2 regions of the Paenibacillus sp. EKM206P genome follow, and region 2 is predicted to be linked to the other one. Evidence: predicted binding sites of a transcription regulator. Region 2 holds the regulator's gene; the other holds the start of a gene.
What was found. Region 2 encodes CtsR, which represses protease genes until heat stress. Its sites were predicted from a motif close to ATGGTCAATAAAGGTCAAACA; they were not measured.
Positions count from the first base shown of each region.

Region 1: clpP (ATP-dependent Clp endopeptidase proteolytic subunit ClpP) is a predicted target of CtsR. The motif match lies at 7,220-7,240, and genes of this name have one in related genera.

Region 1 covers NZ_JAAMNQ010000008.1:184,134-200,273, reverse strand. Annotated here, with positions in the region: gene G9G53_RS17580 (ROK family glucokinase) at 1-682, shown strand, start outside; gene rapZ (RNase adapter RapZ) at 748-1,647, shown strand; gene G9G53_RS17570 (gluconeogenesis factor YvcK family protein) at 1,660-2,646, shown strand; gene whiA (DNA-binding protein WhiA) at 2,652-3,596, shown strand; gene G9G53_RS17560 (HPr family phosphocarrier protein) at 3,733-4,002, shown strand; gene G9G53_RS17555 (SIMPL domain-containing protein) at 4,274-5,035, shown strand; gene G9G53_RS17550 (PdaC/SigV domain-containing protein) at 5,277-6,383, shown strand; gene clpP (ATP-dependent Clp endopeptidase proteolytic subunit ClpP) at 6,511-7,107, opposite strand; tRNA gene G9G53_RS17540 (tRNA-Arg) at 7,318-7,392, opposite strand; gene G9G53_RS17535 (sugar-binding transcriptional regulator) at 7,662-8,699, shown strand; gene gap (type I glyceraldehyde-3-phosphate dehydrogenase) at 8,794-9,804, shown strand; gene G9G53_RS17525 (phosphoglycerate kinase) at 9,925-11,106, shown strand; gene tpiA (triose-phosphate isomerase) at 11,166-11,918, shown strand; gene gpmI (2,3-bisphosphoglycerate-independent phosphoglycerate mutase) at 11,920-13,464, shown strand; gene eno (phosphopyruvate hydratase) at 13,528-14,814, shown strand; gene secG (preprotein translocase subunit SecG) at 15,156-15,389, shown strand; gene rnr (ribonuclease R) at 15,586-16,140, shown strand, end outside.
Region 2 covers NZ_JAAMNQ010000020.1:573-16,712, forward strand. Annotated here, with positions in the region: gene G9G53_RS24485 (GNAT family N-acetyltransferase) at 1-844, shown strand, start outside; gene G9G53_RS24490 (CtsR family transcriptional regulator) at 1,382-1,846, shown strand; gene G9G53_RS24495 (UvrB/UvrC motif-containing protein) at 1,916-2,440, shown strand; gene G9G53_RS24500 (protein arginine kinase) at 2,469-3,533, shown strand; gene clpC (ATP-dependent protease ATP-binding subunit ClpC) at 3,578-6,022, shown strand; gene radA (DNA repair protein RadA) at 6,263-7,636, shown strand; gene disA (DNA integrity scanning diadenylate cyclase DisA) at 7,649-8,725, shown strand; gene pssA (CDP-diacylglycerol--serine O-phosphatidyltransferase) at 8,780-9,526, shown strand; gene G9G53_RS24525 (PIN/TRAM domain-containing protein) at 9,712-10,797, shown strand; gene ispD (2-C-methyl-D-erythritol 4-phosphate cytidylyltransferase) at 10,868-11,566, shown strand; gene ispF (2-C-methyl-D-erythritol 2,4-cyclodiphosphate synthase) at 11,563-12,039, shown strand; gene gltX (glutamate--tRNA ligase) at 12,079-13,539, shown strand; gene cysE (serine O-acetyltransferase) at 14,027-14,707, shown strand; gene cysS (cysteine--tRNA ligase) at 14,732-16,135, shown strand; gene G9G53_RS24555 (Mini-ribonuclease 3) at 16,132-16,140, shown strand, end outside.

The sequences.
Region 1 (16,140 bases), on a different contig from region 2:
TGGCTTTCGTGACGTACCGATCCGTGCGCTCCTAGAGAACCGGATTGGCAAGCCTGTGAAAATAGACAACGATGCGAATGTTGCTGCGCTGGGTGAGGCTTGGGCTGGTGCAGGCAAAGGCATAGAAAACTGCGTATGCTATACCCTGGGAACAGGAGTAGGTGGCGGTATTATTATAAACGGTAAAATATACCAAGGTTCTTCGGGCATGGCCGGAGAAATTGGCCATATCAGTGTCGTACCTGATCTGGAGGCTATTCAGTGTGGGTGTGGCAAAATGGGTTGCTTGGAAACTGTATCTTCAGCAACAGGCATCATTCGTATGGCCAAGGACGCTGTGGAACGTGGCGACCGGACCTCTCTGGCGCTGGAAGATCAAATTGCTGCCAAGGAAGTATTTGATGCTGCTAAAGCTGGAGATGAGGTTGCGCTGCGTATCGTGAACCGGGCTGCCTTTTATTTGGGGAAATCCATGGCAGCGGTTGCCGCTGTGCTTAATCCAGAGTTGTTTATTATAGGCGGCGGTGTTTCTAAAGCAGGCGACTTTTTATTTGAAGAGATGCGTCGCGTATACGCCAAGCTGGCACCTGAACCGCTTCAAAAGGGTGTATATATCGTACCAGCAGTGTTAGGCAATGACGCAGGTATAGTAGGGGCTGCAGGGTTGCTGCTACGCTCCTGATCCACAGGTATTGATAATACGGGTACTGGCATAGAGCGAAGAAGCAAAAGGAGAGGGAAGTCCATATGACAGACAACCTAAAAAATGCTGCGCCGTGGGCAACGCTCATTATTATTACGGGGATGTCAGGCGCAGGGAAGACCATTGCGGTTCAGAGCCTGGAAGACTTGGGCTTCTTCTGCGTTGATAATTTGCCCCCTGTACTGATTCCCAAATTTGCCGAGTTGATTGAGCAGTCGAACGGTAAAATAGGCAAGGTGGCACTCGTAATTGATTTACGCGGACGAGAATTTTTTACTGCCTTGTCGGAATCTTTGAATTATATTAAAGATCATTTTACGATTCATTGTGAAATTTTATTCTTAAATGCTAATGACGGCGTTCTCGTACAGCGGTATAAGGAAAGCCGTAGACGTCATCCGCTGGCTCCAGACGGCATGCCTTTGGATGGGATTCGTTTGGAGCGCAAGATGTTGGAAGAACTAAAAAGCTCGGCTACACAGGTTATTGACACAAGTGTGATGAAGCCTGCAACTTTAAAGGCAAGGATTATTTCACGATTTTCTCATCTGGAGAGCAGTATGCTTTCCGTGAACATTACTTCTTTTGGCTTCAAGTATGGTATTCCCATTGATGCCGATCTTATATTCGATGTGCGCTTCCTGCCTAATCCCCACTATGTGGATCAACTACGTCCCCACACTGGACAGGATAGCGATGTATATGATTATGTCATGAAATGGCCCGAGACTCAGGCATTCTTGACCAAGTTGCTGGATATGTTACACTTTTTGATTCCGCAATATCGCAAAGAAGGCAAAAGCCAGGTCATTATCGGCATTGGCTGTACTGGCGGTAAGCATCGTTCTGTTGCAATATCGGAGTATTTAGGAAAAATGCTGGGTGCCAGCGAGACAGAATCTGTTTCTGTTTCGCATCGGGATGCTGATCGGGACCGGCATTAATGAGGTGAAATCATGAAAGAGACCGGATCACAACGGGAGCGCCCACGTATAGTTGTTATGGGCGGCGGAACCGGCTTGTCCGTCATGCTGCGGGGCTTAAAGCAAAAGCCGCTAGATATTACGGCTATTGTTACAGTCGCTGACGATGGCGGAAGTTCCGGGATTTTGCGCAGTGAGCTGCAGATGCCCCCCCCAGGGGATATTCGCAATGTGCTGACTGCCTTGGCTGACGTGGAACCAGTGATGTCAGATATGCTGAAATACCGTTTCGGTGCGGGATCAGGATTGTCAGGCCATAGTCTGGGCAATCTGATTTTAGCAGCGATGACCGATATATCGGGAGATTTTGTAACGGCGGTGCGTGAGCTTAGCCGTGTATTTGCTGTCCGGGGACGTGTGCTGCCAGCAGCCGAGGAAGGCGTTGTGCTAAGCGCCGAAATGGAGGATGGCACGGTGATTACCGGAGAGTCCAAGATCCCAGAAGCGGGCGGACGAATCAAACGCGTCTTTCTTGAACCGACTCACGTGGAGCCGTTGCCTGAGGCTGTAGAGGCCATTAATGAAGCTGATGCGATTTTGATTGGCCCCGGCAGTCTATATACCAGCATATTACCGAATTTGCTTGTACCTAAACTCGCTGAAGCTGTAGTGAAATCAGACGCTATCAAAATATTTGTCTGTAACGTTATGACCCAGCCTGGTGAAACCGATGGCTATACAGTAGGAGACCATCTGCAAGCTATTTTTGAGCATGTAGGGCATCATCTCTTCGACTATGTCATTGTAAATAACGGAGAAATTCCACCCCAAGTACAGGAAATGTATGCCGAGCAGGGAGCCAAGCCAGTTCAAGTAGACATGGGCGAGCTGACCGACCGGGGATATAAAGTGGTGGCAGATACATTAGTTCTGTTCCGCACGTATTTACGGCATGATGCAGACAAATTGAGCCAGCATATTTACCAATTGGTACAAAACTGGATATTAAGAAGGAGGTGAGTCCCTTGTCCTTTGCGGCACAAACGAAAAAAGAGCTTACGATGATTGAAAGCCAGTCCTGCTGTGAGAAAGCGGAACTATCTGCGCTCATACGTATGCTCGGATCCGTACAACTGTCGAATAAAAGGGTGATATTGGACGTGTCCACAGAAAATGCCGCGATTGCAAGGCGGATTTACTCCTTGATCAAGAAGCATTTTCAACTTCATATCGAACTGCTTGTACGGAAAAAAATGCGCTTGAAAAAAAATAATGTGTACATTGTCCGTATTCCTAATGATGTGCAACAACTGCTAAAGGATCTTTATATCGTCTCAGAAGGTTTCTTGTTCACTGACGGGATTAATCGGGATATTGTTCGGAAAAACTGTTGTAAGAGAGCTTATTTACGGGGCGCCTTTATGGCAGGTGGCTCTGTCAACAATCCTGAAGGATCATCTTACCACCTTGAAATTTCCTCGATGTATGAGGAGCATTGTCAGGCACTCGTTGATCTTGCGAATGAGTTTCATCTAAATGCTCGCTGTATTGAGCGAAAAAAAGGTTTTATTCTCTACATCAAGGAAGGCGAGAAGATCATTGAGCTGCTTAGCATCATTGGGGCGCATCAAGCCTTGTTCAAATTTGAAGATGTACGCATTATGCGCGATATGCGCAATTCCGTGAATCGTATTGTCAATTGTGAAACGGCTAATTTGAACAAGACAATTGGAGCTGCTGTCCGGCAAATTGAGAATATTAAGTTGCTGGAGAGAGAAGTTGGCTTGGAGACCTTGCCGGATAAACTGCGTGAAGTGGCAGAAGTTCGGCTCGCTCATCCCGATTTGAATTTGAAAGAAGTCGGGGAAATGCTCAAAGGGGTCGTGAGTAAATCGGGTGTAAATCATCGGCTTCGCAAAATTGATGAGATGGCTGACAAAATCAGGGGCGAAAATGGCCTGATTCCGTAAAAAGAATGTTGGTGGGGCTTTTAGCCCCAGTTTTTTTAGTTTTTTTTCTAGTGTCTGTCCCGGGTTAATGTTATAATGTGATAAATAAAATGGAGTAAGTAGTGTCCAGATTTATTTGATGAGGGGGTAAGCTGACATGTCAAAACATCCGGTAGTCGTACGTTTGAAAACAGGACTGCACGCCAGACCTGCTGCGTTGTTCGTACAGGAAGCGAATAAATATTCATCTGAGATTTTTGTGGAAAAAGATGACAAAAAGGTTAATGCCAAGAGCATCATGGGTATTATGAGTCTTGCCATCAGCACAGGTACTGAAATCAATATTAGTGCTGAAGGTGCGGATGCCGAACAGGCTGTAAACGCTTTAGTAAGTCTGGTTAGTAAGGTAGAGCTGGAAAATCAATAAACAAAGAATTGCTTGTAATATAGTGTATGATCTTAGTGAAAAGCCCCTTTGGGGCTTTTTTTATATCCAGAAAAAAATCCTTCGAACACTCCTCAGCTAACTGTTTTATTGTGGATTTATTGGATATAGAGGCCGTATTAAGTTCAAACTATAAATAATGAAAATCCTCGTGGTCATGCTCTGTTTCGGAAATTTGTACGCTTGGCTGCAACCTTTTTCCGTCTTTTCCGTCTGGAAGGTACAAACATTTACTAGAAAGAGGTTGAATTCAATGAGACTTTGGACAAAAACAGTAGCCACAGCAGTTCTCACAGGTGCATTAATAGCAGGGGGAGTAGCAGGAGGATTATGGACAGGGGCAGAGCGTGCTTATGCTGCGTCAACAGCTTCGACGGTAAACGGTGTAATTAATGTGATTGGAAGCGGGGAAGTATTGGCAAAGCCCAATATTGCTTATCTCTCTATCGGTGTACAATCGGAAGGGAATACGGCAGCCGCTGCTCAAAAAGCTAATGCTACAAAATTGAACAAGGTTACACAACTGCTGAAAGAAAAGTGGAGCATCAGCGGAGATGACATTCAGACCAGCCAGTTTTATGTACAGCCTAACTACACCTATAACGAAAAAGAAGGGCAGAAGCTCAAAGGCTACACTGCCAACCATACACTTTCCGTTAAATACCGCGATTTGGATAAAATAGGTCAGTTGTTGGATGAGGCGACCAAGTCCGGAGCCAATAACGTAGATAATGTTCGTTTTTCGGTGGAAGATCCTTCGACTTATGAGGAAGAAGCCATTACTAAAGCATTGGGAAGCGCACAATCTAAAGCCAGTGCTGTAGCTAAAGCGGCCAAACGCGGATTAGGTGCTCTTGTGAATGTGACGGTAGATGGCGGAGAAGCACAAGTCTTTACACAACGTGAAAATGCCATGTCAAAATCGCTCATGGATTTAGCAGGTAGCGGGACAGACATACAATCGGGGCAAGTAACAGTGAAAGTTCAGGTGTCGGCTCAATACGAAATGAACTAATATAGATCATCAAACGAAGCCACAAGCGGCCTGCATCATGCGCAGGCTGGCTTGCTGGCTTTTTTTGTATACCGAAACCTTTTTGTAATGAGTCTGTCATAGCTAAGGGTTACTAGGTGTACAGATTGAAATCGGGGAGTGTACAGATTGTAAACTACATACAATGGGGTATAGATATAATAAGTAAAGTGATTATTTACACATAGACAATACAGAAATAATAACAGGAGGAATACTTAATATGAATAAGCATACGAAAAAATGGGGTTCAGCACTGCTGGCAGCAGGGATTTTAGCAGGAGTCGCAGCTGTCCCCGTTTCATATATCCAGGCAGCATCGATTAAACAGCAGCAAGCGGCAACACAGCAACCAGGAATCACTATCCAATGGAATGGTAAAACGTTGCCCGCTAAAGGTGTTCAAGTGAACGGGAGTACAATGATTCCGGTGGCCGCACTGCGTGACAGCTTGGGGATTCCAGTAAGCTATGATGCGAAAGCAACGACATATACCGTAGGTAGCGGGTACAATAAACTTTACATTATGGCTTCTTCCTCGGATGCCTACGTCAACGTCAATGGAATCAATACACGTAGTATGGATGCCAAACAGATCGCTGGGAAGCTATACATTCCTATGAGTCTGTTGAAAGACTATCTAGGCATAGATGCTCAATGGAACGCAGCTCAGAAGACAGTAACGCTAAGTAAAAGTCAGCTAAACCCGATCACAATTGCGTCTCAAACACTTCCAGCTTCGAGTAATGCGAAGGTATCTTACAAAGTTAAGTATCCGCAAATCAGCGGCAGCCAGCTGAATCCTGAGGCAGAGCAAGCCATTAACCATGTGCTTAAAAAGCATGCAGAGGGTATATTGGCAGCAGGCAAAAAGATAATGGCTGAGGGAGAGGCTACAACAGAAAGACCGTATGATTTCGAAAATGATTTTGCAATTGCCTATAACAAGGACGGTATTCTAAGTGTGATTATGCAGGATTACTCGTATATGGGTGGCGCACATGGAATGACGGTACGTAAAGGATATACGTTCTCGCTCGCTGATGGTAAACTGCTGCAGTTGTCTGACGTATTGAAGGCGAATCCAAATTACAAAAAGTTCCTCAATGCTGATTTGAAGAAAAAAATCGATGCGCTTCAGGCTGGTGAAGGATTCGGTAAATTTAAAGAGTTGGCGGCAGATCAGAATTTTTATGTGACGAACAGTGGAGTAACAATCGTGTTTGATTTGTATGATTATGCGCCATACGCGTATGGAATTCCGGAGTTTACCTACTCGTTCGGTCAACTGCTGCCTCAAGGCGGAAAGCCTTTTGCGGGACAGATTTAATAGTAGAAATGAGTAAGTTGGACTGTCTATACTCTAAAAAACAATAAAGCAAAAAAGCTGCCTACCGGATAATAACATCCGGAGCAGCTTTTTCATTTACCAGCTATCGAGAGGCAAATTTTTTCTCTTATACACCTTCTGGAGAGGAGCTAGTTAGCACTTTATCAATAATACCGTATTCTTTGGCATCATCAGCAGACATGAAGTAGTCACGGTCTGTATCTTTTTCAATACGTTCCAGTGGTTGGCCTGTGCGATCTGCGAGAATGCGGTTCAGTTTATCACGCATTTTCAGAATGCGGCGTGCGCGGATTTCGATATCCGTTGCCTGGCCTTGTGCACCACCCAGAGGTTGGTGAATCATAATTTCACTGTTTGGCAAAGCGAAACGTTTACCTTTGGCGCCTGCATTCAGCAAGAACGCGCCCATGGAAGCCGCCATACCTACACAAATCGTAGATACATCAGGTTTAATGTATTGCATCGTATCGAAAATGGCCATACCAGCTGTAATGGAACCGCCAGGACTGTTAATATACAAGTGAATATCTTTTTCAGGATCTTCGGCAGCCAAAAACAGCATTTGCGCAATTATAGAGTTGGCTACAACGTCATTGACGTCCGAGCCTAACAAAATAATGCGATCCTTTAACAGTCTGGAATAAATGTCATAGGCGCGTTCGCCGCGGTTACTTTGTTCTACTACCATAGGAACATAGCTCACGTCAAAAAACCTCCCTTAAATATCGTTAGTGGATTTGGTGGACATGCCGAGTACACGTCCCTTATTTATAAACTGTTACCGTATTAACCACATGATAAACAATTTCAAACAAAAAGTCAAAGAAAGTCAAACTAATGATTAAAAAAAAGAGCCCTCAGCGCTCTTATTGGTTAAAACATTATATAGAAGCATTTAAGCGTTCATTTAAAATGGCGCGCCCGCGAGGAATCGAACCTCGATCTCAGGCTCCGGAGGCCTACGTCATATCCGTTGGACCACGGGCGCATAGTTGATTCAATGCAAACAACTAACTAATTAAACAGCTAATTGGAAACAAAGATGATTATATGATATACAGCAGTGAATTGCAAGCTTTTATTAAATGCGCATATTCAGACAAATGGTTGAGAAATATAGGTTCAGATAGACTTGCATATGGAGCAAATATTGGTTAAGATATACGTGGGACTTAAAAAGTTATCCCGGGACGTTTTAAGACCAGTTAGAGATAGAGCATTAGAGACAGAACTTAGAAGTGTGCGGGAGTGGAAAGCATGCGAAAGATATTAGAAATACAGAAGCAGCTTCTGCCCGACCTCATGGATGTTTTGAAAAAAAGGTACACGATCCTGCATCAGATTATGCTGTCCGATGTTGTTGGACGCCGAACACTGGCAGCTTCACTGAACATGACCGAGCGCGTGTTGCGCGCCGAAACCGATCTTCTTAAAGCTCAGGGGCTAATTGAGATTGAGAGTGTAGGCATGAAGGTGAGCAAAGCAGGACTGGATCTGCTGGAACAGCTGGAGCCGATTGCGAACAACTTGTTCGGCCTGTCCCAATTGGAGGACCAGATTCGTCAAGCCTATGGTTTGAGAAAGGTGGTTGTCGTTCCAGGGGATTCGGATGTTTCTCCGTTAACAAAGCAGGAGCTGGGGCGCGCTGGAGCAAAAGCGTTGCTAAGTGTTATGGACGACGAGGATGTGGTCGCTGTAACAGGTGGCACGACGATTGCAGACGTGGCGGAACAACTGGCATTGCCTTCTAATGGCCCCCTTAAGGGTGGGTGGTTTGTACCGGCACGCGGGGGTTTGGGAGAAAGCATGGAAATGCAGGCCAACACAATTGCTTCCACAATGGCTCGCAAGGTCGGCGCTCAATACCGTCTGCTCCATGTACCGGATTTGCTCAGCAATCATGCTTACAACTCCTTGCTTGAAGATACGAACATTCAGGATATATTGAGCCTGATTCGCGAGAGTCGTATCATCATTCACGGGATAGGCAACGCCATAGCGATGGCACATAGACGTAAACTTGATCCCGAAACCTTTGCCCAGATCAGCAGTGAAGGGGCGGTAGCCGAATCGTTTGGTTATTATTTTAACGAAGATGGCGTCGTTGTTCACAGAATGCTGACGCTTGGACTCCGATTGGAGGACATTAGGCGTACCGATACGGTTCTAGGTGTAGCTGGAGGCAAGAACAAGGCGGCCGCTATTCATGCGGTACTGCGTTTCGGGCAAGAAGACATTCTGGTCACCGACGAAGGCGCTGCTGTTGAGATTGTAAGTCGTTATTTAAATGATTAATATAGGATTTATGAATCGTGTTGTCTTGACAGGCTTTCGGGTCTGTCTTGAATATATAAAACTAAACTAAACGAACTTTGGGAGGAACTCACTCATGACAGTTAAAGTTGGTATTAATGGTTTCGGACGTATTGGACGCCTTGCTTTCCGTCGGATTCAAAACGTGGAAGGTATTGAAGTAGTAGCAATCAATGACTTGACAGATTCCAAAATGTTGGCACATTTGTTGAAATATGATACAACACAAGGTAATTTCCAAGGACAAGTAGAAGTACATGATGGCTTCTTCAAAGTAAACGGTAAAGAAGTTAAAGTTTTGGCTAACCGCAACCCTGAAGAACTGCCTTGGGGAGACCTGGGTGTAGACATCGTTCTGGAATGCACAGGTTTCTTCACAACTAAAGAAGCTGCTGAGAAACATTTGAAAGGCGGCGCTAAAAAAGTTGTTATCTCCGCTCCAGCTACTGGCGACATGAAAACTGTCGTTTACAACGTAAACCATGAAATTCTGGATGGAACTGAAACTGTAATCTCTGGTGCTTCTTGCACAACGAACTGCCTGGCTCCTATGGCTAAAACACTGCAAGATAAATTTGGTATCGTTGAAGGTTTGATGACTACAATTCATGCTTACACTGGCGACCAAAACACTTTGGATGCTCCACATGCTAAAGGTGACTTCCGTCGTGCTCGTGCAGCAGCTGAAAACATCATTCCTAACACAACTGGTGCTGCTAAAGCAATCGGTTTGGTTATCCCTGAGTTGAAAGGTAAATTGGATGGCGCGGCTCAACGTGTTCCAGTACCTACAGGTTCCCTGACTGAGTTGGTAACAGTTCTGGAGAAAAACGTAACTGCTGAAGAAATCAACGCAGCGATGAAAGAAGCTTCCGATCCTGAAACTTATGGATACACTGAAGATCAAATCGTTTCTTCCGACATCAAAGGTCTTACTTTCGGTTCTTTGTTTGATGCAACTCAAACTAAAGTTCTGACTGTTGGCGACAAACAACTGGTGAAAACTGTAGCTTGGTATGACAATGAAATGTCCTACACTGCACAATTGATCCGCACGTTGGAATACTTCGCTAAACTGGCTAAATAAGAACTTCCTTATTAGCAACATCATAGAGCGGAAACAGGTTATTGTTTCCGCTCTTTATATATCAAAATGTGCCTTAAATTCCTGTTTCGTAAAATTATAAGGGTGCGGAGGAATATGGAGATGAATAAAAAGAGCGTACGTGATATAGAACTGAATGGAAAACGGGTGTTTGTTCGTGTAGATTTTAACGTTCCGGTCGAAGACGGTAAAATTACAGATGACAAGCGTATTCGTGAAACCTTGCCAACGATTAATTACCTGATTGAAAAAGGTGCAAAAGTTATTTTGGCGAGTCACTTTGGACGTCCAAAAGGTCAGGTTGTTGAATCCATGCGTCTGACTCCTGTTGGTGTACGTTTGTCTGAACTGCTGAAAAAGCCAGTAGTTAAAGTGGACGAAGCAGTAGGCGAAGCTGTTAAAGCGAAAGTGGCTGAACTGCAAAACGGCGACGTGCTGTTGCTTGAAAATGTACGTTTCTATGCAGGAGAAGAAAAGAATGATCCTGAGTTGGCGAAGCAATTTGCTGAATTGGCTGACGTTTTCGTGAATGACGCATTCGGCGCAGCACACCGTGCTCATGCTTCCACTGAAGGTATCGCTCATATTCTTCCGGCTGTTTCCGGCCTGCTGATGGAAAAAGAATTGTCTGTTATTGGTAAAGCTCTGTCGAATCCAGATCGTCCTTTTACAGCCATTATCGGCGGTTCCAAAGTAAAAGACAAAATCGACGTGATCGACAACCTGCTGAACATTGCAGATAACGTAATCATTGGTGGCGGTTTGACTTATACATTCTTCAAAGCTCAAGGTTATGAAGTGGGTCAATCTTTGCTGGATGAATCCAAACTGGACGTAGCTCTTGGATTTATCGAAAAAGCGAAGAAACTCGGCAAAAACTTCTATCTTCCGGTGGATATTGTTGTGTCTGACGATTTCAGCGCTACGGCGAACACAGATATTGTGGATATCGACGGCATTCCTGCAGCTTGGGAAGGCGTGGACATCGGACCAAAAACACGTAAAATCTATGCAGATGTGATCAAAAACTCCAAACTGGTTGTATGGAACGGACCAATGGGCGTATTTGAAATCGAACCTTTCGCTGGTGGTACTCGTGAAGTAGCGGAAGCTTGCGCAACAACAGAAGCATACACCATCATTGGTGGCGGTGATTCTGCGGCTGCGGCTGAAAAATTCCACTTGGCTGACAAGATGGACCATATTTCCACTGGCGGCGGCGCATCTCTGGAATTTATGGAAGGCAAAGCACTTCCGGGTGTTGTTGCACTGAACGATAAATAATCAAACGCACTATGCGTGAATAAAGCTTTAGGGCACCTAATAGTTAGGAGTTGAAACCATTGAGAACACCGATTATCGCGGGTAACTGGAAGATGTTTAAAACCGTACCAGAAGCTAAAACTTTCATCGAAGAGATCAAAGGCAAAGCAGAGGTTGCAGGAGTGGAAAGCGTGATTTGCGCACCATTTACGAATCTTCCTGCTCTGGTTGAAGCAGTAAAAGGCACGTCTATTAAAATTGGCGCACAAAACCTGCACTTTGCAGAAGATGGTGCATTTACAGGTGAAATTAGCGGCGGAATGCTGAAAGATCTGGGCGTAGACTACGTTGTGATCGGACACTCCGAACGTCGTGAATATTTTAATGAAACAGACGAAACGGTGAACAAAAAGGTTCATGCGGCATTCCGTCATGACCTGACTCCAATCGTATGTGTAGGCGAAAAGCTGGAAGATCGTGAAGCTGGACAAACCAAAGAAGTTGTAAAAGTGCAAACTGTAGCAGCTTTTGCTGGTTTGGCTAAGGATCAGGCTGCACAAGTAGTTGTTGCTTATGAGCCAATCTGGGCCATCGGAACAGGCAAATCCTCCACTTCGCAGGATGCGAATGAAGTGATTTCCTATATCCGCAGTCTGATTAAAGAGCTGTATGATGAAAATACAGCAAATGCTGTACGTATTCAGTATGGTGGTAGTGTAAAACCTGAAAATGTTACTGAGTACCTGGGTCAAAGCGATATCGACGGCGCGCTCGTGGGCGGTGCCAGTCTTCAACCGGCGTCGTACATCGCGCTTGTTGAGGGGGCGAAGTAAGATGACAGCACCAAAACCGGTAGCTTTAATTATTATGGACGGGTTCGGACTGCGTGACACCGTGGAAGGCAATGCGGTTGCACAGGCCAACAAACCGAATTACGACCGGTATTTACAACAGTATCCTCATACGACGCTGACGGCTTCTGGCGAAGCAGTAGGTTTGCCGGAAGGACAAATGGGTAACTCTGAAGTGGGTCACTTGAACATCGGCGCAGGCCGTATCGTATATCAAGACTTGACTCGTATTTCGAAGTCCATCCGTGAAGGTGAATTCTACGACAATGAAACACTGGTTAAAGCAGTGCAACATGCCAAGAAGAACAACACGAAACTTCACCTGTACGGACTTCTGTCCGACGGCGGCGTGCATAGCCATATCAGCCATCTGTTCGCTATGCTGGACTTGGCGAAAAAAGAAGGCCTAACAGAAGTGTACATTCATGCTTTCATGGATGGACGCGACGTTATGCCAGACAGCGGCGTAGGCTTCATGCAGCAGCTGATCGCTAAAATTCAAGAAGTGGGCGTAGGTAAAATTGCGACTGTACAAGGACGCTATTATGCTATGGACCGCGACAAACGTTGGGAACGTGTAGAGAAATCTTACCGTGCAATCGTATACGGAGAAGGACCTCAATACACAGATCCAATGGAAGCATTGAAAGAATCGTATGAAAAATCAGTGTTCGACGAATTTGTGGAGCCAACTGTTATTGTGAAGGCTGACGGAAGTCCTGTAGGGCTGGTCGAAAGCAATGACTCTGTTATCTTCCTCAACTTCCGTCCTGACCGTGCGATTCAACTGTCTCAGGTATTTACAAACGCGGACTTCCGTGGTTTTGACCGTGGCCCGAAATGGCCTAAAGATTTGCACTTTGTTTGCCTGACGTTGTTCAGCGAAACGGTTGAGGGCTTTGTAGCTTACGAACCGAAAAATCTGGATAACACGTTTGGTGAAGTGTTGGTTCAAAACAACAAGAAGCAATTGCGTATTGCCGAGACTGAAAAATATCCGCACGTTACTTTCTTTTTCAGTGGCGGACGTGATGTGGAGCTTCCTGGCGAAACTCGTATTTTGATCAACTCGCCTAAAGTGGCTACATATGACTTGCAGCCGGAAATGAGTGCGTATGAAGTAGCGGATGCTGCTGTTAAGGAAATCGAAGCCGACAAGCATGATGCGATTATCCTGAACTTTGCCAATCCGGATATGGTTGGACACTCCGGTATGCTGGAGCCAACGATTAAGGCGGTAGAGACGACGGATGAATGTGTTGGACGTGTTGTAGATGCGGTTAAAGCCAAAGGTGGCGTGGTTATTATCATTGCCGACCATGGTAACGCGGATATGGAAATTGATGAGCAGGGACGTCCGTTCACAGCTCACACAACGAATCCGGTTCCGTTCATTTTGACTGACGAAAATATCGTTTTGCGTGAGCATGGAATATTGGCTGACGTAGCTCCAACGCTTCTGGATTTGATGCAACTTCCGCAACCTGCGGAAATGACAGGAAAATCTATGATTGCATCCCGCAAGTAAGCTTGATTTAATAAGTATAGGCTTGACCAATAAATCATGATTCACAAAGGAGATTAAGTACAAATGACTATTATTTCTGACGTGTACGCTCGCGAAGTCCTCGACTCCCGTGGTAACCCTACGGTTGAAGTTGAAGTATATCTGGAATCCGGTGCTATCGGTAGTGCTATCGTTCCTTCCGGTGCCTCCACAGGCGCTCACGAAGCTGTAGAACTTCGTGATAACGACAAATCCCGTTACCTGGGTAAAGGCGTTCTGCAAGCTGTTAAAAACGTGAACGAAATTATTGCTCCTGAAGTAATCGGCTTGGATGCTGTGAACCAAGTAGAAATCGACACGCTGATGATCAAATTGGATGGTACACATAACAAAGGTAAATTGGGTGCAAACGCAATTCTGGCAGTATCCATGGCTGTAGCTCGCGCTGCTGCTGAAGCTCTGGGCTTGCCACTGTACACTTACCTAGGCGGATTCAATGCTAAACAATTGCCAGTACCAATGATGAACATCGTTAACGGTGGCGCTCATGCCGACAATAACGTTGACGTACAAGAGTTCATGGTTCTGCCTGTAGGCGCTCCTACATTTAAAGAAGCTCTGCGTGTAGGCGCAGAAATCTTCCACAACCTGAAATCCGTACTGAACTCCAAAGGTTTGAACACAGCTGTTGGTGATGAAGGTGGTTTTGCTCCTAACTTCAAATCTAACGAAGAAGCTCTGTCCACTATTATCGAAGCGATCGAAAAAGCTGGTTACAAACCAGGTGTTGACGTATTCCTCGGTATGGACGTTGCTTCCACTGAGTTCTTCAAAGATGGAAAATATACTTTGGAAGGCGAAGGCAAATCCTTCACTTCTGCTGAGTTCGTTGACCTGCTTGCTTCTTGGGTTGATAAATACCCAATCATCACTATTGAAGATGGTTGCTCCGAAGATGACTGGGAAGGTTGGAAATTGCTCACTGAAAAATTGGGCAACAAAATCCAATTGGTTGGTGACGACCTGTTCGTAACAAACACAGAGCGTCTGGCTAAAGGTATCGATGAAAACATCGGTAACTCCATCCTGATCAAAGTAAACCAAATCGGTACGCTGACTGAAACATTCGATGCTATCGAATTGGCTAAACGTGCAGGATACACAGCTGTTATCTCTCACCGTTCCGGTGAATCCGAAGACAGCACAATCGCTGATATCGCTGTTGCAACAAATGCAGGCCAAATTAAAACAGGTGCTCCTTCCCGTACTGACCGTATTGCGAAGTACAACCAATTGCTCCGCATTGAAGATCAACTGGGTGAACTGGCTCAATACCACGGCCTGAAATCTTTCTACAACCTGAAAAAATAATATTGCGCAAAAATGCTGATGGCGTCTCTTGACTCATGGTTTATGATCACGAAGTCTGAACGCTCAAAGCTTTTACGCATGAATAAAACAGGCCTACTCGCCACCGCGAGCAGGTCTGTTTTTTGTTATTATGGATGTGTATGAGAATTTATAACTTTGCAAAGGCTTAATGGCTGAGTGACTTGCTATAGCTGTTGTTATCTACTGGAAGCTGTGGTAGAATAAAAATAGTGTTTTGCGTTAATTTCCGGCTATTTATAACATGATATGTACATGTTTTCATAAAAGAGGCTGTGTTGTTTTGCAAAACAGATGTATAAGCTCAGGAGGTGGGATTTTTCATGGAAATCTTTTTGAAAGTGCTGCTCGTTGTGTTCTCGATTGCTGTTATTGCGGTTGTTTTACTGCAAAAGGGGAAAAGCGCAGGTTTGTCCGGTGCCATCTCTGGCGGTGCTGAGCATCTGTTCGGCAAGACAAAAGCTCGCGGTATGGATTTGATTTTACAACGCGCAACTGCTGTTTTGGGTGCGGGTTTCATGATCGTTTCTGTTTTAGTTGCATTTTTTGCAAAATAAGATAAATATGTACCTTAAGCCTTCGTTTCGCGGGAAACGGGGGCTTTTTTTAGATTTTGGACAGGCAGGGATGCCGTCGATTAAATTCGTGTATACTAGGGTATGAGTATATTAAGAGCCTTGTATCAGGAGCAAGGAACAAGGACATGCGGATTTTATTACTGAAAATTAAAGGTCACCCGAGGTGGACAATATTATGATAACAGAGCAACAACTACTCGATTTTATGCGCGAGACCGCATACAAACCCATGACTTACCAGGAGCTGGAGCAGCATTTTGATATTAAGGATGCCGAAGATTTCCGTGAATTTCTTAAGCTTTTGAATGCCTTGGAGGAAGAGGGGAAAATTCTGCTGACCCGCACAAACCGCTATGGCGTGCCGGAACGGATGGATTTGCAGCGTGGGCGTTTGCAGGCTCATGCCAAGGGATTTGCTTTTTTGATTCCAGAGGACCGGGAGCACCCGGATGTATATATTCATGCTAACGACTTGAAGAGTGCGATGAATGGAGATACGGTACTGGTAAGAGTGACGTCGAAGGGACCTGCGGGTGGCCGATTAGAAGGCGAAGTTGTGCGGATCGTGAAGCGCGCAGTGCTTCAAGTAGTAGGCGTGTTTCAGAGCCACGAAGCATACGGTTTTGTTTTGCCGGATGATAAGCGCATTAACCGGGATATTTTCATTCCAAAGGATAGCTTCAACGGAGCTGTGAACGGGCAAAAGGTCGTTGTGCGCATTGTGAGCTAT
Region 2 (16,140 bases):
CTTTGCCTTCTACCGTAAATTTGGATGGGAAACGTATACAGAGTACAAAAAATACGTCATTCCCATTGATAAATTCCCTGCAAAACTTAAAACAGAAGGTACAGTCAAACGCGATATCAAGGATATTTCAGAACTGGACCAAGTGTATCAAGCGTATGCATCTCGTTATAATGGCACGCTGGTACGAGATAAGGAATGGTGGCAAGAGCGGATTTTAAATGAGAACTATCGAACTGCGGTATATTACTCAGAAACAGGCATTCCGCAAGGATATGCACTATACAAAATTGAAGATAAACAGTTGAATTGTGATGAGTTGGTATATGAAAATGAGACGGTTCGTCGGGCTTTATGGACTTATTTTGCAAATCATGACTCAATGATAGCCAAAGGTAAATTTATTTACGTTCCAGCAGATGACAATTTGCCATTTTTACTCGATGATCCACGGATTCAACAGGAAACTGTGCCTTATTTTATGGGACGTATTGTGGATGCAGCTGCTTTTGTAGAAAGATACCCTTTTGAACAGCTTGAAGAGGAAACAAGTTTAACCTTAAATCTGACAGATCGGTATGCTCCATGGAATGATGGATTATGGAGATTAACGATTACTACGGAGGGGCAAGGACATCTGGAGAGAGTGGATATAAGCAATTCATCTGAAAACGCCATAGTAGCTAACTTGAAACTTGGGATTCAGTCACTGACGACTCTGATGCTTGGCTATCAGCAGGCTGATGATCTGTATAAGTGGGAGCGGATTGAAGGGAGTAGTGAGTCTGTGTCTGCCCTTAAACGCGTAATACCAGTAAATCAAACGTTTTTATTAGATTTTTTCTGATAAAGGCCTATTTAGATCTTTTAAGCTCATCTTTCAGAGAATATAACTTGTGTGGTTATCATTATTTTCAAAACTCTTTCTGTAATGGGAAGAGTTTTTTTATGGTATTGTATAAAACATAATTAGATTGCGAAAAATGGTATTGACCCCTTGGCAAAAATGAATAATGTGCTATAATGTGAATATAGTCAAAGAAAGTCAAAGTCAATCAAACCTAGTGTGATGCTGTAGAAGTATTATGCTGATGGATTGGCCGTATGAAGTAATTTCGATAGTAAAGAAGCAAACGAGAATTGAAATGATTTGCGTATAGTTAGGAGCTGACTCTTATGAACATAAGAGAAGTGTATGATTAATCGCAAATAAAGGCCACACTAGAGACAAAACGGTACATTTCAATGGATGTAGAACAGGCAATAGCCTCAATACAGCTTAGATTCGTGACTTTACCGTTTGGTTAAGTTCAATATACGGCGGACTCTGTGGAGCGTGAAATGTACTTGAATACTTGCGTTTCCGTTAGTGGAGGATGATGAAATGCGCAATGTTTCCGATATTATTGAACAATATTTGAAGAGTATATTGCTGGAAAGTCCCCAAGGTTTAGTGGAGATTCAGCGTAATGATCTGGCTGACCGCTTTTCCTGCGTGCCGTCGCAAATTAATTATGTAATTAGCACCCGGTTTACGCTGGAAAAAGGCTATGTGGTGGAAAGTAAACGCGGTGGTGGAGGCTACATTCGTATTCAGCGAATTCAGCTACCCGCACAGCATGCCATCCATACACATCTTCATCAGAGCATCGGGGAGGAAATTAGCCAATCAGCAGCAGAAGGACTGATTTATCAGTTAGAGGAAGCCCATTTTTTAAGCAAAAGGGAAGCTAATCTAATGAAGGCTGCTTTATCGAGGGATACATTATTACTGAAGCTTCCCTATCGTGATCAACTGCGAGCAAGATTGCTTAAGGCTATGCTGATCTCGTTGCTGGCGACCAAATAGTGTGTGAATAGAGACTAATGTTTGGATGTAGGGTGGGTATTAAATCCTGACATTGAAGGAGGTGCTTTTATGCTGTGCCAAGAATGTAATATGCGGCCGGCAACTTTGCATTTCACCAAAATTGTGAATGGCGAAAAGACAGAGTTTCATATTTGTGAGACGTGTGCGAAGGAAAAAGGGGAGATGATCCCTGGAACACCTAACGGCTTTTCAATTCATAGCTTGCTGTCGGGGATGTTGGATTTTGACTCCAGTACAAAGAGCCAGTCTCCAGGCCACAGTGGTCCGCAGAACCTGCAATGCAAGGATTGTGGCATGACCTATGCACAGTTTAGTAAGCTGGGACGTTTCGGATGCCCGTCGTGCTATCAATATTTTGATAATCGTCTGGACCCTCTGTTCAAGCGTGTGCATGGCAGTACGAATCATGTTGGTAAAGTTCCGGTTCGCACTGGTGGCCGACTGAAGGTTAAACGGCAAATTGACGATTTGAAAAAAGAGATGCAACAGCATATTGTACAGGAAGAGTTTGAATCAGCTGCTGAGCTTAGGGATCAAATCAGAGAGCTTGAAAAAGAAATGACTGAAGAGTAAAGTTTGTGAAGAGTAGGAGGGATGCGTAATGCCCAATATTCGGTTTACGGAGAAGCCGCTAAGTGACTGGATGCGTGGTGATGCTGCGGATTCGGAGATTGTCATTAGCAGCCGGGTAAGAATTGCGCGTAACTTGCAGCATCTGCCTTTTCCCATGCTTGCTACCAATCAGCAGTCGGCAGAAGCACTTCAGCGCTTGACGGATATCCTTCAGTATGATGATTTAGGCGGTTTTGGTACTTTTCATACGTTGAAAATATCCGAGTTGGATGAGATCGACAAGAAGGTGCTGGTTGAGAAGCATTTGATTAGTCCTAATTTGGCGAACGAATCTCGTAACGGTGCTGTCTTAATTAGCGATGATGAATCGGTTAGTGTTATGATAAACGAAGAGGATCATCTGCGTATCCAGTGCTTATATCCGGGATGTCAGGTTAGAGAAGCTTGGGAACGCGCTATGGTTATTGATGATGCATTTGAAGCGCATGTTGATTATGCATTTGATGATCGGAGAGGTTTTCTAACCAGTTGTCCAACGAATGTCGGCACAGGTATGAGAGCTTCGGTGATGATGCATTTGCCCGCATTAGTCATGACTCATCAAATCAATCGTATATTGTCTGCTGTTTCACAGGTAGGTCTTACAGTTCGCGGCATTTACGGTGAAGGCAGCGAAGCGGTCGGAAATTTGTTTCAGGTGTCTAATCAGATTACACTGGGACAAACCGAAGCGGAGATTATTGAGAATCTACATGGCGTGGTGCTACAAATTATTGAGCACGAGCGTTCTGCCAGAGAAAGGCTAATGAATGAATCTATGCTGCGAATTACAGATCGGGTGATGCGTTCATTCGGTATTTTGTCGTATGCAGCAGTATTGGATTCCAAGGAGGCTGCACAGCGGCTGTCTGATGTACGTCTTGGCGTAGATTTGGGGATTTTGGAGCGTCCTTCCACCGCAGCGATGAATGAGCTGAATGTGATGACACAACCCGGGTTCCTGCAAAAAAGCTTTGGGGATAAAATGAATACCGAAGAGCGCGATATGTACCGGGCGAAGCTGATCCGGCAAAAATTAGGCACAACCCTTTAATATATAAAATGATCTGAAATACACACTGTGGAGGTGCAGGATATATGATGTTTGGAAGATTTACGGAACGTGCACAGAAAGTGCTTGCTTTGGCTCAGGAAGAAGCAGTTCGATTGGGACACAACAACATTGGTACAGAGCACATTTTGCTAGGCCTCATTCGTGAAGGTGAAGGAATAGCAGCGAAAGCCTTAATCGGTTTGGGCCTGGGACTGGAAAAAATCCAGGATGAAGTGGAAACGTTGATTGGACGCGGTCAAGAGCAACCGACGAACATTGCCTATACTCCACGTGCCAAAAAAGTCATCGAACTGTCTATGGATGAAGCCCGCAAACTGGGCCATACCTATGTAGGTACAGAACATATTTTGCTTGGTCTTATTCGTGAAGGCGAAGGCGTAGCAGCACGCGTACTGAACAACCTGGGCATCAGTCTGAACAAAGCGCGTCAGCAAGTGCTTCAATTGCTCGGCAGCAGCGAGGCTGTTTCCAGCCATCACGGTGCTCCAGCTAATGTCAGCACGCCAACCCTGGACAGTCTGGCACGCGATCTGACGGCATCTGCGAAGGAAAACAACCTGGACCCTGTTATTGGGCGTAGCAAGGAAATTGAACGCGTAATTCAGGTGCTCAGCCGCCGTACAAAGAACAATCCGGTTCTGATTGGTGAGCCTGGGGTAGGTAAAACGGCGATTGCCGAAGGATTGGCTCAAAAAATCATAGCGAATGAGATTCCCGAAACATTGCGCGACAAGCGCGTAATGACACTGGATATGGGCTCTGTGGTAGCAGGCACCAAGTATCGTGGCGAATTCGAGGATCGTTTGAAAAAAATTATGGACGAGATTCGTCAAGCGGGTAATATCGTGTTGTTCATTGATGAGCTGCATACGCTGATTGGTGCTGGTGGAGCGGAAGGCGCAATTGATGCGTCCAACATCCTGAAACCTGCTCTAGCACGTGGCGAGCTGCAATGCATCGGTGCGACCACGCTGGATGAATACCGCAAATATATTGAGAAAGATGCTGCTTTGGAGCGTCGCTTTCAACCCATTACAGTGGATCAACCTTCTCCAGAAGAGGCGATTCAAATCTTGTATGGTCTGCGTGACCGTTACGAAGCGCATCACCGTGTAAAGATCACAGATGAAGCTATTGAAGCGGCCGTAAAATTGTCAGATCGTTATATCACCGACCGCTTCCTTCCAGATAAGGCTATTGATCTTATTGATGAAGCGGGCTCCAAAGTAAGGCTGAATTCTTACACTGTACCGCCAAACCTGAAACAGCTGGAAAACCGTCTGGAAGATATCCGTAAAGAAAAGGATTCAGCGGTACAAAGTCAGGAGTTTGAAAAAGCGGCAGCGTTGCGCGATACAGAGCAAAAAATCCGCGAAGAGCTAGACGTGACGAAAAACCAATGGAAAGAACAACAGGGGCGTACAGATTCTGAAGTTACCCCAGAGGATATCGCTCAAGTCGTTGCAATCTGGACAGGTGTTCCAGTCAGCAAGCTGAAAGAGGAAGAAACACACCGCTTGTTGAATATGGAAGAGTTGCTGCATGAGCGGGTAATTGGACAGGACGAAGCAGTTAAGGCAGTAAGCCGGGCGATTCGCCGGGCACGTGCCGGACTGAAAGATCCGAAGCGTCCAATTGGGTCCTTTATTTTCCTCGGTCCAACTGGGGTTGGTAAAACAGAGTTGGCACGCGCCTTGGCTGAATCCATGTTTGGAGATGAAAATGCGGTTATCCGTATTGATATGTCTGAATATATGGAGAAACACTCAACGTCTCGTCTGGTAGGAGCGCCTCCAGGGTACGTTGGATATGAGGAAGGCGGTCAACTGACCGAGAAGGTACGCCGTAAGCCTTACTCTGTTGTATTGCTGGATGAAATTGAAAAAGCACACCCAGAAGTATTCAATATTCTTCTGCAAGTACTGGAAGATGGTCGTCTGACAGATTCCAAAGGTCGTGTCGTTGATTTCCGTAATACACTCATCATCCTAACATCAAATGTTGGTGCACAGGCGATTAAACGTAACTCCACGCTTGGTTTTACAGCTGTAGTGGACGCTGGAGCGGATTACGATAATATGAAGGGCAAAGTGATGGATGAATTGAAGAAAAGTTTCCGTCCTGAGTTCTTGAACCGGATTGATGAAATTATCGTTTTCCATTCTCTCGAAGAAAAACATATTGCTGAAATTGTGTCACTCATGTCTGAGGAGCTGCGTAAGCGCCTGAATGAGTATGAAGTGGACTTCGAGTTGACAGACAATGCTAAAAAATTCCTTGCCAAGGAAGGCTTTGATCCAGCGTATGGTGCGCGTCCATTGCGTCGTGCAATCCAGAAGCATATTGAAGATCGCCTGTCCGAGGAACTATTGACTGGCAACATCACTAAAGGTGACTCTCTCTTCATTGATGAGGAGAACGGTGCATTGACTGTAACGAAAAAGGATAATGTATCTGCCAAGTCCTAAGGCAGTTTACTAAATAAATAGTAGAAAAGGGTGTCTCGCAGGCTGGAAAGCTATTGCGAAGACACCCTTTTTGTGTATAAAACACGGTGAAAAGGTTGGGTAAATGCTTTGGGAAAGTTTGTGATATTGCTTTACGTCCGCCAAGCTTCAATGGTAAACTTTTATTGTTACAGCTCTTTCTGGGCTGTATGAACATAAATTTGACATCATCGTCGTCAATAAGGAGCCAAGGAACAAAGTATGGCTAAAGTGAAAACTAAGTTTTCCTGTACGGAATGTGGATATGAATCGCCCAAATGGTACGGAAAATGTCCTGGATGCCAGGCATGGAATTCCATGGTCGAAGAAACGGAAAGCGTTGTAAAAACTCAAGGAATGGGGTCTTCCCTTCTTACTCATAGCACAAAAGACAAGCCACTCCCTATTATAGAGGTGGAGAGTGGCAAAGAAACACGAATTTTGACGGGAATTGGCGAATTGAATCGAGTACTCGGTGGAGGTGTGGTGCCGGGTTCACTCGTTTTGGTGGGCGGTGATCCGGGAATCGGTAAATCTACGCTTATGCTGCAAACATCTAATGAGCTGGCTTTAACTGGTTTAAAGGTGCTGTACGTGTCTGGTGAGGAATCTGTCCGTCAAACGAAACTACGTGCAGATCGACTCGGTGCCTTGTCCCCCAGCCTATACGTATTATGTGAGACGAATTTGGAGACGATTGAAGAAGCGGTGGACAGCTTGAAGCCGGAGTTTTTGGTCATCGACTCGATACAGACTGTATATTTGCCTGAGGTGACGAGTGCACCAGGTAGTGTGGCTCAGGTGCGGGAATGTACTTCACGCTTTATGCGAATTGCCAAGGGGCTAGGTATTGCTACGGTACTGGTAGGGCATGTGACCAAGGAAGGTGCCATTGCAGGTCCGCGTTTGTTGGAACATATGGTTGATTGTGTGCTTTATTTTGAAGGAGAGCGTCATCATACGTATCGGCTTTTGCGTGCAGTTAAAAATCGTTTTGGTTCTACAAATGAAATTGGTATTTTTGAAATGGCTGAAAGCGGTTTGCGTGAGGTATCCAATCCTTCCGAGTTGTTTCTGTCTGAACGCCCACTAGGGGTGGCGGGTTCTACTGTTGTAGCCAGTATGGAAGGAACCCGGCCTGTATTGGTTGAACTGCAAGCATTGATTGCAGCTACGCATTTTCCATCTCCACGCCGGATGGGCACAGGAGTCGATCATCATCGAATGGGATTAATCATAGCCGTGCTAGAAAAGCGGATGGGCATGTTTTTGCAAAACCAGGACGCTTATCTCAACGTAGCCGGAGGTGTAAAGTTGGATGAACCGGCGGTAGATTTGGCTATAGCTGTGAGTATTGCTTCCAGCTTTAGAGATGCTCCTACAAAGCCGTATGATGTGATTTTTGGCGAGGTGGGACTGACAGGTGAGGTGCGCGCGGTATCCCGAGCAGAACAGCGAGTACGAGAAGCGGAGAAACTAGGTTTCAAACGGGTGATCATGCCGGAGAAAAGCTTGAAGGGTTGGACACATCCGAAAGGGATACAAATTATAGGAGTAGGAACGGTGGCAGATGCACTAGCAGCCGCATTAGATTAGGGGGCATTGAGAATGAAAGAAGCGAGCCAACTGGATAAAATGAACGATTTGCTGCGGCTTGTGGCACCGGGAACTCCCTTTCGCGACGGGTTGGAAAACGTTTTGCGTGCCAAAACGGGTGCTCTTCTGGTCGTTGGCTATAGCCCAGAAGTTATGGAAGTCGTGGATGGCGGTTTCTCCATCAATTGTGATTTTTCACCGAACTATTTATATGAGTTGGCTAAAATGGACGGCGCAATCATATTAAGCGAGGATTTAAAACGAATTTTATATGCCAATACGCAACTGATTCCGGACTCCTCCATTTCTTCAATTGAAACAGGAATTCGGCACCGGACAGCAGAACGAGTTGCAAAGCAGACTGGCAAATTAGTTGTGTCTATTTCCCAGCGGCGTAATATTATTACCTTGTATCAGGGGACATTACGGTATGCGCTCAAGGAAATCGGGGTTATTTTAACGAAAGCCAATCAGGCTATTCAGACGTTAGAAAAATATAGATCTGTGTTGGGGCAAGCCTCTACGAATTTGACAGCATCTGAATTTGAAGAGCTGGTTACCATGCCGGAGGTCGTTAATGTCATCCAACGGATCGAAATGGTGCTGCGCATCAAAATGGAGATCAAACGATTTATTAACGAGCTCGGAAATGAGGGCCGTCTAATTAGTATGCAGATGGAAGAGCTTGTCAGCAATATTGAGGAAGAAGCATGGTTGTTGTATAAGGATTATGCCAAAGACGATAGCGACGAAAAGATTCGTGAAATTATATTGGGACTCAAACGTTCTACGGACGACGAATTGTTGGATGTGAATCATATTGTACGTTTACTAGGCTACCCTTCTTCAGCTGCGACATCAGAGGAGTATATTGCTGCACGCGGCTATCGGGTACTGAACAAGATACCGCGTTTACCGAATGTGATTATTCATAATCTGGTAGAGCGGTTTGGACGTTTTCCACATGTCATCACAGCAACGATAGAAGAACTGGATGAAGTGGATGGTATTGGAGAGGTTCGTGCGCGTACGATTAAAGAAGGTCTTAAACGTTTGCAGGAACAAGTTTTCATTGACAGGCAAATGTAAATGTAATACAGTGAAAGGATTATAATGGAACAATTCATACATTGAGGTGAAGAGATGATTACCAAATCAATTCCGAACTTGTGTACCTTAGGTAACTTGTTTCTCGGAATGATCGCCATTTTATTGGCTGTAGACGGAAAATACAGTCTTGCCGCTATTATGGTTATTGTCGCCATGTTGTTGGACGGACTGGATGGAAGAATGGCCCGGGTCCTGAATGCCCAAAGCGAATTCGGTAAAGAACTGGACTCCTTATCAGATATGATATCTTTTGGTGTTGCTCCCGCAGTTATTATGTACATGGTTGCTTTTCATGATGCGAATTCGGCTCTCGCTTGGACGGTTACTGCCATTTTCCCGATGTGCGGAGCGTTGCGTTTGGCTCGATTTAACGTACGTCCTGGTGTACCAGGTTATTTTACGGGTCTACCAATTCCGGCAGCAGGTGGCGTATTAGCCACTTTGTCCTTATTCCATAACGATATTTCTTTGTTATACATGTCGATTGCCATGTTGCTGGTCTCTTATTTGATGGTCAGCTCCATGAAATATCCAAATTTTAAAAAGGTTGGCCTCCCGAAAAAAGCAATTTGGGTGGCTCCATGGGTCGTAATTGCAGCGGTGGTGTTGGCTGTTAAATTCCCTGACCAGCTGTCGAAGCTGATTTTTGTGCCACTGGTGCTGTATGCATTGTATGGTATGAAGCTGAACATTCGTAAACTATCACGCAGACGTGGGCGTGATCGGGATCGTTCCAGTCAGGAAGAACAGGACGATCAATATCGTCATTCACAGCGGTAGTATCAAGCAAGTATAAGCATTTATTTCCTTGAATTATTTCAAGGAGATAAATGCTTTTTTTATGCATAAAAAGTGAAAACACAGGGTTAGTTATGTGGGAAATGGATCATACTGGTAAGAGAAATGCTATGTATCCAATAAATAGCAGACTAATGAAAAGAAAATAAAGGAGGTATAGAGATTCAATGTGGAGAAAGGCTATTTTAACTTTTACAGGATTGTGCGGAGCATGGTTTGGCTATACGTTATACCAGCGGGTAGGGGGCATTGTATCGTGGATGCCAGAATGGTTGAGTGATGGGTCTTTACCGGGAATGGTTGTTTGGATGATGGCGGGAGCAGTGTTATTTATGGCCGGGTGCTCATTCGCAGGAGCATCCGTGGCGAACCGGTTGCAACAGGGCATTGAAGGCTTGGTACGAATTCCGATGAACGAGATGATGGCAGGTGTGATTGGTTTAGCGGTGGGATTGATACTTTCCTTAGCAGTCTATCCGCTTTTTTCATGGTTGGGGGCCCCGGGTCAACTTATCCAGACGGCTGTTACCGTGATATGTGGATATGTGGGATTGATGGTTGGACTAGAAAAGCGGGACGAGCTGTCATCCTTTTGGAGTTCTGGCTTTTTTGGTCGGGGAACGGGTGCAGAAGAACGCAAGCTGGAGGAACATAAAATTTTGGACACCAGCGTCATTATAGATGGGCGTATTGCAGATATCTGCAAGACAGGTTTTATTGAAGGAACGATTGTGATTCCTGAATTTGTGTTAGAGGAGCTTCAGCATATTGCAGATTCATCAGATTTACTTAAGCGTAATCGTGGACGACGGGGCCTGGATATTTTGAATAAAATCCAAAAAGAGCTGGATGTGAATGTGCTCATTTACGAAGGTGATTTTGAGGAAATTTCAGAGGTTGACAGTAAGTTGGTCAAGCTGGCAAAGGTGTTACAGGGTAAAGTTGTAACTAACGATTTTAACCTGAATAAAGTATGCGAACTGCAAGGTGTATCAGTGCTGAATATTAACGATTTGGCGAATGCAGTGAAGCCTGTCGTACTGCCCGGTGAGGAAATTATGGTGCAGATTATTAAAGACGGCAAGGAGCATGGGCAGGGTGTAGCCTATCTGGATGATGGTACGATGATTGTTGTGGAAGGCGGACGTGACTATATTGGCTCTCTTATGGAGGTGCTGGTCACGAGTGTACTTCAGACCTCGGCCGGACGTATGATCTTTGCCAAACCGAAATTATTGGAAAAAGCTCAATAAACGCGGTATGATGAAGTAGATGTGTTATCATACGGATCGTCCAAGTGCGATCAGGGCAGGAGTTATTTGAATGAACAATCGGGTAGGAGTTGTCATTGTGGCAGCAGGGCGCGGCTCCCGTATGGGGACGCAGGAGAGCAAGCAATTTCTGCTTTTGCGGGACAAGCCCATCTTCATACATACACTTGAAATATTCGCAGCTATGCCCGAAGTGGATGAAATGGTGATGGTGACTGGGACAGCAGATGTGGAACGCTGCCGAGATTGGATTCATCAATACAAAATCGGTAAAAATGTACGGGTGGTGGCTGGTGGCAGTGAACGCCAGCATTCGGTCTATCGCGGTCTGCGCCACTTACAAGCGGATTGGGTGATGGTGCATGATGGTGTGCGTCCACTCATTCAACCTGAGCTTGTACGTTCATGCCTTGAGGCAGCCCAGCGTACTGGTGCTTCTGTAGCGGCAGTACCTGTAAAGGATACGGTCAAGCAAGTGAACGGGGATGGTATCATTACAGCAACGCCGGATCGCCGAAGTCTGTGGAGTATTCAAACGCCACAGACTTTTCGTCTTTCCGATCTGCTGCGAGCCTATGAGGAAGCGGAGCAGTCGAGATTCTTGGGAACAGATGATTCTATGCTGATAGAGCGGCTAGGCATTCCGGTTACTGTCGTTCAAGGCAGCTACAAGAACATCAAAATTACTACACCGGAGGATTTGGATATGGCGGCGCTATGGGTGAAAACAGAGGGAGAGGATATCAAATGATCAGAGTGGGACAAGGATTTGACGTCCACCAGCTGGTGGAAGGAAGGCCATGCATCATCGGAGGTGTGAATATTCCGTATGAAAAAGGTTTATTGGGCCATTCCGATGCAGACGTACTGCTGCATGCCATTAGCGATGCTATCCTGGGCGCGCTTGGCTTGGGAGACATCGGGAAGCATTTTCCGGATAATGACCCAGAATTTAAGGATGCTGACAGTCTTAAGCTACTGGAGCATGTGTGGGGGCTAGCTAAAGAGCGAGGATATCGCTTGGGGAATATCGATTCTACGATTATCGCACAAAAGCCCAAAATGGCATCGTATATTCCGCAGATGAATGAAGTCATCGCTCGGGCGCTGGAAGCAGAGGAGCTATCCCAGGTGAACGTCAAGGCGACCACGACAGAGCAACTCGGGTTTCCCGGCCGGGGTGAAGGAATCGCGGCTCAATCGGTTGTCTGTCTTATCAAGTAAATGCTATCATCTTGAGTAATTCAATTTGGAGGAGATTATATGAGCACGGAAGTTCGTGTACGTTATGCACCAAGCCCTACAGGGCATCTGCACATTGGAAATGCCAGAACGGCATTATTTAATTATTTGTTTGCCCGCAATCAAGGTGGGAAATTTATTATTCGTATCGAAGACACAGATGTGAAGCGCAATATTGAGGGCGGAGAAGAAAGCCAACTTAAATATTTGAAATGGTTGGGTATGGACTGGGATGAGAGCGTAGACGTGGGAGGAGAGTTTGGACCTTATCGTCAGACTGAACGCTTGGACATATATAAAACATACTGGCAGGATTTGCTGGATCGTGGTTTGGCTTACCGCTGTTACTGCACTGAAGAAGAGCTGGAGCGCGAGCGTGAAGAGCAGACGGCACGTGGGGAGACACCGCGCTATTCTGGAAAACATCGTGATCTAACAGAAGAACAGTGCCAGGCATTTGAAGCAGAGGGCCGTGTACCAAGTATTCGTTTTCGTGTACCGGAAGATCGTGAATATACGTTTGACGATATCGTTAAAGGACAAATTACGTTCAATTCCAAGGAAAGCGGCGATTTTGTTATCGTCAAAAAAGACGGTATTCCGACATATAACTTCGCTGTAGCAGTTGACGATTATTTGATGAAAATATCGCATGTACTACGGGGCGAAGACCATGTTTCCAATACACCGCGGCAGTTGATGATCTTTGAAGCTCTCGGGTGGGAACCGCCACGCTTCGGTCATATGACGCTGATTGTAGGTGAGGATCACAAAAAGCTCAGTAAACGTAACGAATCCATTATTCAGTTTATGGAGCAGTATGACAAGTTGGGCTATTTGCCAGAAGCTATATTCAACTTCATCGCACTGCTGGGTTGGTCCCCAGAAGGCGAAGAAGAGATCTATGATCGGGAACAACTGATTTCGATTTTCGATCCTAATCGTTTGTCCAAAAGTCCAGCTGTGTTTGATACAAATAAGCTTGCTTATTTGAACAATCACTATATTAAAAAGGCTGATCCTGAGCGAATTGCCAGCATGGCGATTCCACATCTCCAGACAGCGGGGCTGTTGCCTACTGAGCTGTCTGCGGAACAACTGGATTGGGCTAAGGCCCTTGTTCGCTTATACCAGGAACAGATGACATCTGCGTCCGATATTGTAACGTTGTCTGAGTTGTTTTTCCGTTCACATCTGGAACTGGATGCTGAAGCAGCAGCTGTATTGGCCGAAGAGCAGGTTCCTGAGGTACTTAGAGCTTTTGCAGGTAAAGTTGAAACGAGTGAGGAATTTACAGCTCCACAAATGGCTAAGCTGATCAAAGAAGTTCAAAAGGAAACCGGTTTTAAGGGGAAACAATTATTCATGCCGATTCGTGTGGCTCTTACAGGCCAAACGCATGGACGGGATCTGAATGAAACTATCTTTTTGCTTGGACGTGACAAGGTACTGGATCGTCTCAAGGCACAAATTAAAGGCTGATATTTCTTGTCAATTTGTTGTCTTTTCGCTATAATGACTCCATTGATACGGATTGATATTTACGTGTAAAGGCTGCGAACAGGAGAAGTACACTGCATAAGGGCATCTGCCAGAGAGGACGGTCGAGGGGAAACCCCAGGCTGAGAGCCGTCCAGTTGACCTGCGGAGGAAATGCGCCTGGGAGCCGTGCGCCCGAACCCTCATTAGCATCAAATGCTGATGTGACAAGGGCGTGCCGATTCGTTCCCGTTACAGGACGCCAAAGACGGATTATCTGCTTTTTATGCAGCAGATATGTTCGAAAGCAGAGTGGGACCACGTTCATGCGTCTCTGCAGCTTAGGCTGCGGAGGCGCTTTTTCTTTTTTATCAGACTCAGACTCGTTATAGATAGAAAAATGTCGAAGAGTGCTGGTGGATGCGAAAATTGGCGGAACGTGAAGTGTTGTGATGATGCGGCAAGGATATGAAGGGAATAGGAGGGCGACATGTTCAGACATTTCAAATCCGACATTCAGACTGTTTTGGATAATGATCCGGCCGCCCGGAGTAAGCTGGAGGTCATTTTTACGTATTCCGGTGTTCATGCCCTTTGGGCACACCGAATCGCACATTGGTTTTATTTGCGAAACTGGTGTACTCTAGCCCGTGTTATATCCCAGGTATCAAGGTTTATGACAGGCATTGAAATTCATCCTGGCGCTCGTATCGGAGATCGGCTGTTCATTGACCATGGCATGGGAGTTGTCATCGGGGAAACCTGTGAGATTGGCGACGATGTCGTATTGTATCAGGGGGTCACACTCGGCGGGACTGGGAAAGAGAAAGGGAAGCGCCATCCGACCATTGGGAATAATGTTGTTATCGGCTCTGGTGCGAAGATATTAGGCTCTTTCACGATTGGGGCACAATCCAACATTGGCTCTAACTCGGTTGTGCTCAAAGAAGTTCCACCAAACAGTACGGTGGTGGGCATCCCGGGGCGAGTTGTCAGACAGGATGGTAGGCGTCCAGACCGACTTAGTCATCAGTTGCCTGATCCGGTTGTGGATTCTATGCGAGAGCTTCAACGGGAAATAGAACGTTTGCGTGCAGAAATGTCTGATTTGAAGGATGGGGCATCCGCTCAGAAACATCAGGTGGCCCAAGAGAATACATTAGAAAAATGATTTTCATGAGGGAGGAACATAACAATGCCGCTTCAAATTTATAATACAATGACGAGGAGTCGGGAGCCTTTTGTGCCACTGGAGCCTGGAAAGGTTAAAATGTATGTATGCGGTCCTACCGTGTATGATTACATTCATATTGGCAATGCACGACCTGTAATTGTATTTGATGTGGTGCGTAGCTACCTGGAGTACTTGGGCTATGATGTAAACTATGTGGTGAATTTTACGGATGTCGATGATAAACTAATCCGCAAAGCTCGGGAACTTGACATGAATGTTTCGGCAGTTGCTGAGAAATTTATTGCTGCCTACCATGAGGATCTGACAGGATTGAATGTTCCTGCTGCCAGTATGAACCCTCGTGTAACAGAGAGCATGGATCTGATTATTGATTTTATTAAGGAATTGGTAGACAAAGACTATGCCTATGAGAATGATGGCGACGTGTTCTATCGGACCAAAAAGTTCAAAGATTACGGACAACTGTCAGGTCAAAATCTGGAAGAGCTTCAGTTCGGAATTCGTATCAATGTGGATGAACGCAAGGAAAATGCCGAGGACTTTGTACTCTGGAAGGCAGCGAAGCCGGGCGAAATTCATTGGTCGAGCCCTTGGGGAAATGGACGACCAGGCTGGCATATCGAATGCTCTGCTATGGCTCGCCATTATTTGGGGGATACACTGGATATTCATGGGGGCGGACAGGATCTGCAATTTCCGCATCATGAATGTGAATGCGCACAATCCGAAGTGATTACAGGTAAGCCATTATCCCGCTACTGGATGCATAACGGATATATTCGCATAGATAATGAAAAAATGTCGAAATCACTCGGTAATGGTATTTTAGTTAAAGATTTGCGCGCTCATCACAAGCCTGAGGCTATACGTTATTTTATGTTGTCGACGCATTACCGAAATCCGTTAAACTACAACCAAGAGACTATGAGTCAGGCGGAGAACAGTGTCGAACGGATCGCCAATGCAGTTGCCAATGTGAAGCATCGTTTAGCTAATGCGCTGAAAGGTAATGAGGGAGTATCGACGGAACTGCAAACGAAGCTCGACGGAATTTTGCAGCAGTTTGGCGAAAAAATGAATGATGATTTCAACACACCTGATGCGATTACTGCTGTATTCGATTGGGTTAGCGAAGCAAACCATTTGTTGCAACGAGATGTCGTACATCAGGCAGAATTACAAGCTGTATTGCATACCTTTCATTCGATGAATAACGTGCTTCGCATTTATTCGGAGCCGAGTGAAGAGTTGCTGGATGACGAAATTGAGCAGTTAATTGCAGAACGTGTCGAAGCTCGTAAGACCAGAAATTGGGGTAGAGCTGACGAAATTCGCGATCTGTTGGCTGCAAAAGGCATTGTGCTTGAAGATACGGCGCAGGGGATGCGGTGGCGGCGAAAATGAATGAT